3 regions of the Romboutsia sp. genome follow, and region 3 is predicted to be linked to each of the others. Evidence: riboswitches for the same ligand, from Rfam matches in the RefSeq annotation. Region 3 holds a riboswitch; each other region holds the start of a gene.

Evidence for each region. A riboswitch is a leader RNA that binds a small molecule or an ion and turns the genes downstream of it on or off. The one in region 3 is predicted to bind glycine.
Region 1: linked by a shared signal. The riboswitch ahead of AC11VW_RS08190 (GrdX family protein) and the one ahead of AC11VW_RS01540 (alanine/glycine:cation symporter family protein) in region 3 are both predicted to bind glycine.
Region 2: linked by a shared signal. The riboswitch ahead of AC11VW_RS11880 (threonine aldolase family protein) and the one ahead of AC11VW_RS01540 (alanine/glycine:cation symporter family protein) in region 3 are both predicted to bind glycine.

What each region holds. Positions count from the first base shown of each region.
Region 1 is NZ_JBXKIW010000051.1:26,644-29,936, reverse strand. It holds gene AC11VW_RS08195 (M3 family oligoendopeptidase) at 1-1,238, shown strand, start outside; glycine riboswitch at 1,410-1,524, shown strand; gene AC11VW_RS08190 (GrdX family protein) at 1,624-1,995, shown strand; gene trxB (thioredoxin-disulfide reductase) at 2,104-3,069, shown strand; gene trxA (thioredoxin TrxA) at 3,123-3,293, shown strand, end outside.
Region 2 is NZ_JBXKIW010000074.1:104,260-107,552, forward strand. It holds gene AC11VW_RS11880 (threonine aldolase family protein) at 392-1,438, opposite strand; glycine riboswitch at 1,648-1,753, opposite strand; gene AC11VW_RS11885 (aspartate/glutamate racemase family protein) at 1,921-2,571, opposite strand; gene AC11VW_RS11890 (DUF4177 domain-containing protein) at 2,717-2,932, opposite strand; partial or broken gene AC11VW_RS11895 (IS1595 family transposase) at 3,114-3,293, shown strand, end outside.
Region 3 is NZ_JBXKIW010000015.1:3,115-6,407, forward strand. It holds gene AC11VW_RS01535 (BglG family transcription antiterminator) at 1-976, opposite strand, end outside; glycine riboswitch at 1,405-1,493, shown strand; gene AC11VW_RS01540 (alanine/glycine:cation symporter family protein) at 1,719-3,089, shown strand; gene AC11VW_RS01545 (DMT family transporter) at 3,190-3,293, opposite strand, start outside.

The DNA.
Region 1 (3,293 bases), on a different contig from region 3:
AGGATGAAGAAAGAAATTTATCTGGATTAGGTAAATTTATGCAATCTAAAGATAGAGATATGAGAATAAAAGCATCGAAAGCTTATTACAATTTTTTTGAAGAAAATGAAGAAAAATTTGATGATATATTTGATAAGTTAGTAAAATTAAGAGCAAAAATGGCTACAAAACTTAATTTCAATAACTTTGTAGAACTAGGTTATATAAGAATGATGAGAACTGATTATAATTCTGAGATGGTTAAAAACTTCAGAAAACAAGTTCTTAAGTATATAGTTCCTGTTGCAAGTGATCTTTACAAAAGACAAGAAAAAAGATTAGGGATAGAAAAGTTAGTATATGTAGATGAAAACTTCGAATTTTTAAGTGGTAACGCAACTCCTAAAGGAGACCCTGAGTATATAATTGAAAATGGGAAAAAAATGTACTCAGAGTTATCAAAAGAAACAAAAGAATTCTTTGAATTTATGCTAGAAAATGAACTTATGGATTTAGTAACTAAAAAAGGAAAAGCAGCAGGTGGGTATTGTACTTATATACCTAATTATCAAGCACCGTTTATATTCTCAAACTTTAATCAAACATCAGATGATATAGATGTATTAACTCATGAAGCTGGGCATGCTTTCCAATTATATATGTCTACATGGATCGATATGCCAGAAATAAATTTCCCAACTTATGAAAGTTGTGAGATTCATTCTATGAGTATGGAATTTATAACTTGGCCATGGATGGATTTATTCTTTAAAAAAGATACTGAAAAATATAAATTTACTCATTTGTCTTCAGCAATTAAATTTATTCCATATGGAATATTAGTAGACGAATTCCAACATGATATATATGAAAATCCAACTATGAGTAAGGAAGAAAGAAAAAAAGTATGGAGAGATTTAGAGAAAAAATATCTTCCTCATAAAGACTATGAGGGATGTGAGTTCCTAGAAAATGGAGGTTGGTGGTTTAAACAAGGCCACATATTTAAAAATCCATTTTATTATATTGACTATACTCTAGCTCAAATATGTGCGCTACAGTTTTGGAAAAAGATGAGGGAAAATAAAGAACAAGGTTGGAATAGTTATTTAGATATATGTAGGGTTGGTGGAACTAAATCTTTCTTAGAAATTGTTAATATAGGTAATCTAAAATCTCCATTTGAAGATGGATGTGTAGACAATGTTATAGATGCTATTAAAGAATGGTTAGATCAAGTGGATGATAGTAACCTATAAAAATACAAATATATACAAAAAAGTGAATTTTATATAAAAATAACTCGAAAAATGATACAAAATTTTCTGAAAAATATATTGAAAAATAAATAGAAAGTTTATATACTTAACTTAGATGATATAGATAATACTTATAGGAAGAAATATTATAATTAAAAAATAGATATCCGAATGAAGGGCATGGGAGACAACTTTTAAATATAAAAGTGACCGAAGGGACAAACTTAATTTATTAATCCAAATTAAATTAAGTGAAATTCTCAGGTAAAAATACTATGCCTAGACGGACCTCTGAAGAGTATATTAACAGAGAGAACAAATTGGGGTTTGTTTTCTCTGTTTTTAATTTGCAAAAAAAATAGAATTTTGAAAGCGAGAGGGATTCATGATAATAATCACTAATAACCCAATTGTTAAACAAGAAATTACAAATAAAGAAATTTTGCATAAAGATATTACATACATAGAAATATTAAAAGAATGTAGAGACCTAATACATAAGGGCTATGAGCTTTTATCACACCCACTTTACGGAAGCGTAAAACCTAATGAAACGCCATATCGAAGTATAATAATGAAAAAAGGAAAAAATCTAGATACAAATTCACTAATATTGATAGAAGAAGCGATAGCCACTTGTAGTAAATTTCAAAAAAATAAAATAACTCCAAATTGGACAGAAAAAGTTACAGATGATTTTAAAGTTATAGACTTTGATATATTAAATAATACATTACAAAGAATTCAATATATATAACAATATCTTACTTCGTTGTTAAAGAAATAACAAAGAGTGATATGATTTGGTTTCTCAAACATGGAATTTTAAAATTCCTTTAATTGAAATATAAAAGGGGGTAGTTCAATGGAAAATTTATATGATTTAATCATAATAGGTTCAGGACCAGCAGGTCTTTCTGCAGGACTTTATGGTGCAAGAGCAAAGCTTAAAACACTTATATTGGAAAAAGGAAAAACTGGTGGACAGATAGTTACTACACATGATGTAGCAAATTATCCAGGTTCTGTAGAAGATGCAAGTGGACCAAAGTTAATAGCTAGGATGGTTGAACAATGCAAAAGCTTTGGGGCTGAAATGATTAAAGACAACATAGTTGAAGCTAATATAGATGGTAAGATAAAAGTACTAAAAGGCGAAAAAGGTGAATATAAAGGCAAAGTTGTTATCATAGCAACGGGAGCAACTCCAAGAAAATTAGGAGCTCCAGGAGAAAAAGAACTTACTGGAAAAGGTGTATCTTATTGTGCAACATGTGATGGAGATTTCTTCACAGACTTAGAAGTATTTGCAGTTGGTGGAGGAAATAGTGCAGTTGAAGAAGGTATGTTTTTAACTAAGTTTGCTAGAAAAGTAACGATAGTTCATAGAAGAGATGAGTTATCATGTGCTAAATCAATAGCAGATAAAGCTAAAGGAAATTCAAATATAGAATTTATGTTTAATACATCTATAAAGGAACTACATGGTGATGGAATACTAGAAAAAGTTGTATTTGAAAATACTGTAACAGGTGAGTTAACAGAATATGAAGCAGATGAAGAGGATGGAACAATGGGAGTATTTGTATTTGTTGGTCTTGATCCTCAAACAAGCTTATTTAAAGGTAAAATAAATATGGATAAAAGAGGATATATAATAACAGATGAAGAGATGAGAACTAATGTAGAAGGAGTATTTGCAGCAGGAGATTGCAGAGTTAAGACTTTAAGACAAGTGGTAACAGCTACAAGTGATGGTGCAATAGCTACAATAGTGGCTGAAAAATATATTGATAATAAATTAGAACACTTAGAAGAAGCAAAAGTATAAAAATATGTTTTGCTTTAAAATAAGATATTAAAATATGAAGGGGGATTTAAAATATGGTAGTTTTAGATAAAAATATTTTTGAAGAAGAAGTTTTAAAACAAGAAGGTATAGTAGTTGTAGATTTCTGGAGTGAAGGGTGTGAGCCTTGTAAAGCATTACTTCCAGAGGTTGAAGAGTTAGCTAACCAATATGGTGATAACTTCAAGTTTTGTAAATTAGATACT
Region 2 (3,293 bases), on a different contig from region 3:
TAGATTAATATATTTACCCATTGTTCAAAAAAATATTACTTTTTACATACAAAAAAACTACAGTTGGGGTACTGTAGTTTTAAACCTAAATGGGGGAGGTAGGTTGTATTTTTATATCCGCATCATATTTTTATTATTGGCCTTTTTTTAAAAAATATACATCCATTTTAAGAAATATACACACAACAATAAGTTTACTTAACTCTGATTGTTATATATAACTACTTTGTTTCCACCAGTTCGCTTGGCTTCATACAACAACTTTGAAGTACATTATCAAAAACTGTAGTGTTTTCAAATTCTCAGAACTTATCAAAGTAAAAACATAGTAAATTCAATATATTCAGCTATTGAATGTTAAGAATTGGGATTTAGTTTGCACCTGTAACAGCTACACTAACATTGCCTCAATATCTAACTTTAATCCAAGTTTAATATCATTCACAAGATTTTCTATATCTTTTTGGGTAGTATCAAATGACGTTACAAATCTTATTGACCCATCATTTTCATCTATTGTATAAAACTCATATTTATTTTCAATATGTTTTATAATATTTTTAGGTATTTTCATAAATATCATATTCGATTGAACAGGATAAATAATTTCTATTTCTTTTATATCTTTTAGTTCATTATTTAATAACATAGCCATGTCATTAGCTTGTTTAGCATTTTTATAATATAAATCATTTTCTAGGTATTCTAAAAATTGAGCCGATATATATCTCATTTTCGAAATTAATTGCATACCTTGTTTTCTTATATATTTAAGATCTTTACTTATATTAGGATTTAAAATAACTATGGCTTCACCAAACATAAGCCCATTTTTAGTTCCTCCAAAGGATAATATATCTACTCCTGCTTCAGTTATCATTTCTTTAAAATTAGTATTAAGAGAGACAGCTGCATTTGAAATTCTAGATCCATCTACATGTAAATATAAGTCATTTTCACGTGCAAACTTTGATATTTCTTTTATTTCTTCTACCGTATATACTGTTCCAAATTCACTACATTGACTTATAGAAATCATTTTTGGTTGGGTTCTATGAAAATTCCCCTTAAGTATAAGCATTTTTTTTATATCATCTACAGATATTTTTCCATTTACATTAGGTACTTGTAATAATTTTGAACCAGTAAATCTTTCTACAGCTCCACATTCATCACCATTTATATGAGCACTGTCTGTACATATAATACTTTCATAAGGTCTTAAAGCAGCACTTAACGCAATAATATTAGCTGCTGTTCCGTTTAATACAAAGTATACCTCTGTATTTTGTCCAAATAGTTCTTTAAACTTCAATTCAGCTTTTTTTGTATATGCATCATTACCGTAAGGAAAAACATGTCCTTCATTTGCTTTTACCATAGCCTCCAAAATATTATGGTGCACACCTGAGTTATTATCACTTAAAAACATCTTCATAAAAACATCTCCTTATTGTTATATTAGATTTAATTTAATTTATCTCTATTTTTATAAGGATATAAAAAACAAATATAAATTTTGTTTTTTAATAATAAAAGCCAAATCAATATGATCTGGCCTCTAGTTAGAAATATATCATCAATTTTGATATATATTAGAAATATATCATTAACTATGATATATCTTTGAAATATATCATAGGCTTTGATATATCCCCTGTCCTTTTACCTGAGAGTTTGGTTGATTAAAAATTGTATTTAACCAACTTTGCCCCTTCGGTGCTCTAAATAGAGTCTCTCCAGAGGTTCGTCCAGTAATAGTTTTAATCCTACTACCTTCATCCGAGTATATTAAATTATAAATTGTATTATATGCCATTATTATTTATTTGTAAAGTTAATTTCATTTTTTTTCATAACATTCTAAATCTTTCATAAATATAACGATTTCCTTAGATACGAAAAAAAGATATATAACTATCATTTATATATCATCTCATACATTAACTGTGCAGGATCAAGAATAGGAATATCGGTATATTTTTTCAATTCATTATATAAATAAGGAAAGTGAGTACATCCCAAGATAACTACATCGACTTTTATAGAATTATAAAATTCCATCACATTTCTTAATGCAAATTTTTCAACTATTTTTTTAGCCGATATGCCTTTTTCTATATCTATAACTAAAGGAAGTATTCCTATTCCAATAACATTACAATCAGAATTTACACTTTGTACAACTTTTTCAATACCTGCGCAACTTTTATTGTTAGCTGTTAGTACACCAATATTTTTAAAGTTGTAAGCAATTTTTTTATAAACGCTAAGTGGAGTAATAATTCTTATATCTTCTTCGATAGACAGTTTATCCATATCAACTGCAGCACTTAGAGAATTACAATATATTATTATTGTATCAATACTTTCAGATTTTATTTTTCTTATTATCTTTCTAATTTCATCCGCAAGTTCAAAAGGAGATAATATTTGAAATTTTGATTGTTCTTGAGGACATGAAGATACGCAATATCCACGTGCATTAATCCCTTTTGATATTAAAAAATCTACCCCCATTTGAGTATCTACAGGAGTTCCTGCAATAACGCCAACTTTAACACAATTCATACATATCACCTCCTATGATTTGTAGCATATTTTTCGGATTTAATTATTATATTGTTCTATATTTTCAGTCCAATTCCTTCTGGTTGTAAATATAAAACGAGCAATAGTTTTAGCACTATTGCCCTCTTTTTATATTTTTAAATAATTATTTTATTTCTTTTTCAAAAACAATTTGATAACAATATGCTGTTGAATATGGTGATATACCAGTATTTTCACATACTGGAATAATAACTTGATTTAATCTCCATCCATTTTTTGCTTCTTCTTGAACAATATCTTTACATTCCTCAAAAGTGTCACCAGTTTTAACTTTAAATCCTTTCTTTAATCGCACCTCTATAAATTTATACTCATACATATAACTTCCACAAAACAATAAACTTAGTTAATAGTTAATAGTTAATAGTTAATAGTTAATAGTTAATAGTTAATAGTTAATAGTTAATAGTTAAAATTCAAAGATAAATAATTCTTCAATCGGAGTATTTAACTCCTTTGAAATCCTAACAGCTAATTCAAGTGAAGGATTGTATTTTGCATTCTCTAATACAAAATTAGGTTTAGACAAATGGCTTAAATACTGCGAATTAATGATATTAGGATTATCTATAAGACAATGTGCAGAAGAAGTTGGTGTAGATGTTAAAACATCTTTTTATATGCGTCATAGAATTTTGGATGTTATCAATTTATCACTTAAAAACGATACTGTAGAAGGC
Region 3 (3,293 bases):
TGTACTGATTTATGTCTAACTTGAGTCTTTTATATAGATTATTTATATGATTATATAAGCATTCTTCAAATATTTTATCATTACTAATATCTATAGATGTTGCTATTTTTAAATCCTGTACAAATTGTCTTATAGAACTTATTATTATATCTTTATTTTCATTATTGTTTATTATATATTCTTTTTTGCTTTTATAATTTAATATATATTTTTTTATATACTTTTTTTCTTGTTGTAAACAATATTCTTCTTTATTTTTATTTATATAAATAGATTTATCTTTATCGCAATTATATATATATACATCTTGATCTATATTTCGGCTTAATGATATTAATATATTATTTAAGATATTTTTAAATTCTATATCAGTTATAATTAACTTTTCATCATCTAAACAGTCTAATAATATCTTATTTATAGTAAATATATTATTTTTTACATATTGTGTTAAAAAATCATTTATATTTAATTCATTATCTTTTTTATTATACAAACTTACTATACATTTTATAATATCTTTCTCTTCACCTAATATAATTATTCCTTGTTTGTGCTTTGTAGCTATTTTTATATTATATTTGCCTAATATTTTTTTAACTTCTTTTAAATCATTTTTTACAGTAGATACACTTACATACATAGAGTCTGCTAAATCGTCTAATCTAATAGCATTTTCATTTGTTGTGCTTAAGTTTAGCATTGTTTTTATAATATACATAACTCGATCTATATCATTATAGATATTAGTATTTAAATTCAATTCATCTAAGTTTCCTTCTATTTTGTATCCAACACCTCTTACAGGCATTATTTTACTATTTTTAAGAACTTTATTTATCTCTTTTATTTCACTTTGAATTGTTTTTGTTGAGCATCCTATTTCTTGACTTAAAGCTATGCTACTTACTGCATTACTATTACCTGACAATGTCTTTATTATGTTTAATTGTCTTGGAGTTATATTTACCGTCACAAAAATCACCTTTATTCTAAATAATTATTTCTAATCTATTTTATATATTCTTCTGTAAGATTAAATTCCTTATACAGATACTCTTCTATAGTATCATAATTTTCTTCAATGCTACATTTACATATTCTTCATTTACTTCAAATGTTTGATTTAATTTTTCTAGCTGTACAATTATTTAATACTACTAAATTCTCCAGATATTTTATTAGTGTTATAGTTTTTTGTATGATAAATTGTTTATTGGTAGTTTACAATATATCTAATTAAAATATTCCATTGACATTTGTCGCAATATTCTATATTATCATTATAAATAATGCTAACAACAAATCAATACCCGCTTGAAGCTTTATAGAAGAGTTGCTAAATTTGGCACACCGAAGGAGTTACACTCTCAGGTACTTTTATAAAAAGTAGGACTGTAAAGCTTAGGGAACTCTGGAGAGACCCATTATGGGCGCCGAAGGGGCAAGGCAATTACGCTCAATCTCTCAGGCAAAAGGACAGGGATTATATACTATACTTAGTACTTTTTTTGAGTACCTTTTTATAGTATGTCGTTTATCCAGAGCTAAATCTATGCTAGATTTAGCTTTTTTTAATCTACCTGTCAATTAATTCATTTTACTCTATTGATTTACTAGGGCATAAAATTCACTTCGCTCTTTGATGTTAAAATATATAAATTTTGTATTTTATCAAATTTAAATCGTGAGCGAAAAATATTAAGGAGTGTATTTTTATGAATTTAATTGATGTTTTAAACCAAATGAACTCTTTCATATGGGGTCCACCTTTACTTGTACTATTAGTTGGTACTGGTATCTTATTTTCTTTTAAGCTTGGATTTTTACAAATTACTAAGCTTCCTACTGCTCTAAAGCTAATTTTTAAAGCTGAAAACAGTGGTAGTGGTGATATTTCTAGCTTCGGTGCTTTATGTACAGCTCTTGCTGCTACTATTGGTACTGGAAATATAGTTGGTGTTGCTACTGCTATAAAAGTTGGAGGTCCTGGTGCATTATTTTGGCTATGGATTGCTGCATTCTTTGGTATGGCTACTAAATATGCTGAAGGTGTACTTGCTATAAAATATAGAACTAAAGACAAAAACGGACAAGTATCTGGTGGGCCCATGTATTATATCGTAAATGGTATGGGTAATAAGTACAAACCTCTTGCAATTTTCTTTGCTGTAAGTGGTGTGTTAGTTGCACTTTTAGGTATTGGTACTTTCACTCAAGTTAATTCTATAACTGATTCTCTTAATGGAAGTTTTGGAGTTGACCCTAGAATAACTGGAATTATTTTAGCCTTACTTGTTGCTTTAATTGTATTTGGAGGACTTAAAAATATATCTAAAGTTTCAACTACAGTAGTTCCTTTTATGTCTGTTATTTATATATTGATGTGCTTATTAATTCTTGTAAGTTCATTTGATAAAATACCATCTACTTTTATGTTGATAATAAAAAGTGCTTTTACTCCTACTTCTGCCTTTGGTGGATTTGTAGGTGCTAGTGTTTCTATGGCTATTCGAAATGGTATCGCTCGTGGTGTATTTTCTAATGAATCAGGACTTGGTAGTGCACCTATTGCTGCTGCTGCTGCTAAGACTGAGTGGCCGGCTGAACAAGGTCTTATTTCTATGACTGGTACTTTTATAGATAGTTTAATTATTTGTTCTCTTACTGGTTTTTCACTTATATTGTCAGGTGTTTGGCATGGAAATTTAAATGGTGCTCTTATGACTCAAAGTGCTTTTGAAAGTGTACTTCCTGGTATTGGGCCTTTATTTTTAACACTTAGTTTAAGTTTGTTTGCTTTTACTACTATACTAGGGTGGAGTTATTATGGTGAAAGATGTTTTGAGTTTTTATTTGGTACTAAAGGTATAAATGGTTATAGAATTATTTTTGTTTTTATGGTATTGCTTGGATCATTTTTAAAATTAGAAGTAGTTTGGATAATTGCAGATATTGTAAATGGTCTTATGGCTATTCCTAACTTGATTGCTCTGCTTTACCTTATGCCTGTGGTTGTTTCTGAAACTAATGTTTATATGGATTATTTAACATCTAAGAAAGAAAATTATATTCACACAAATCTATAGAATGCTCAAAATACCTAGTGTGTGATTACACACTAGGTTCTCTTTATAGTATGATTTATTAAAATATTTAGTAAGATACTTTTTGATGATTTTTTCTAGATTAATGTGAGTGAGAATGATGCATATCTGGAGTATGGTTATGAGTGTGTTCTATTGACTCATGGCTATGTTCATGACTATGTTCTTTATTTTTAAAATCCTTAT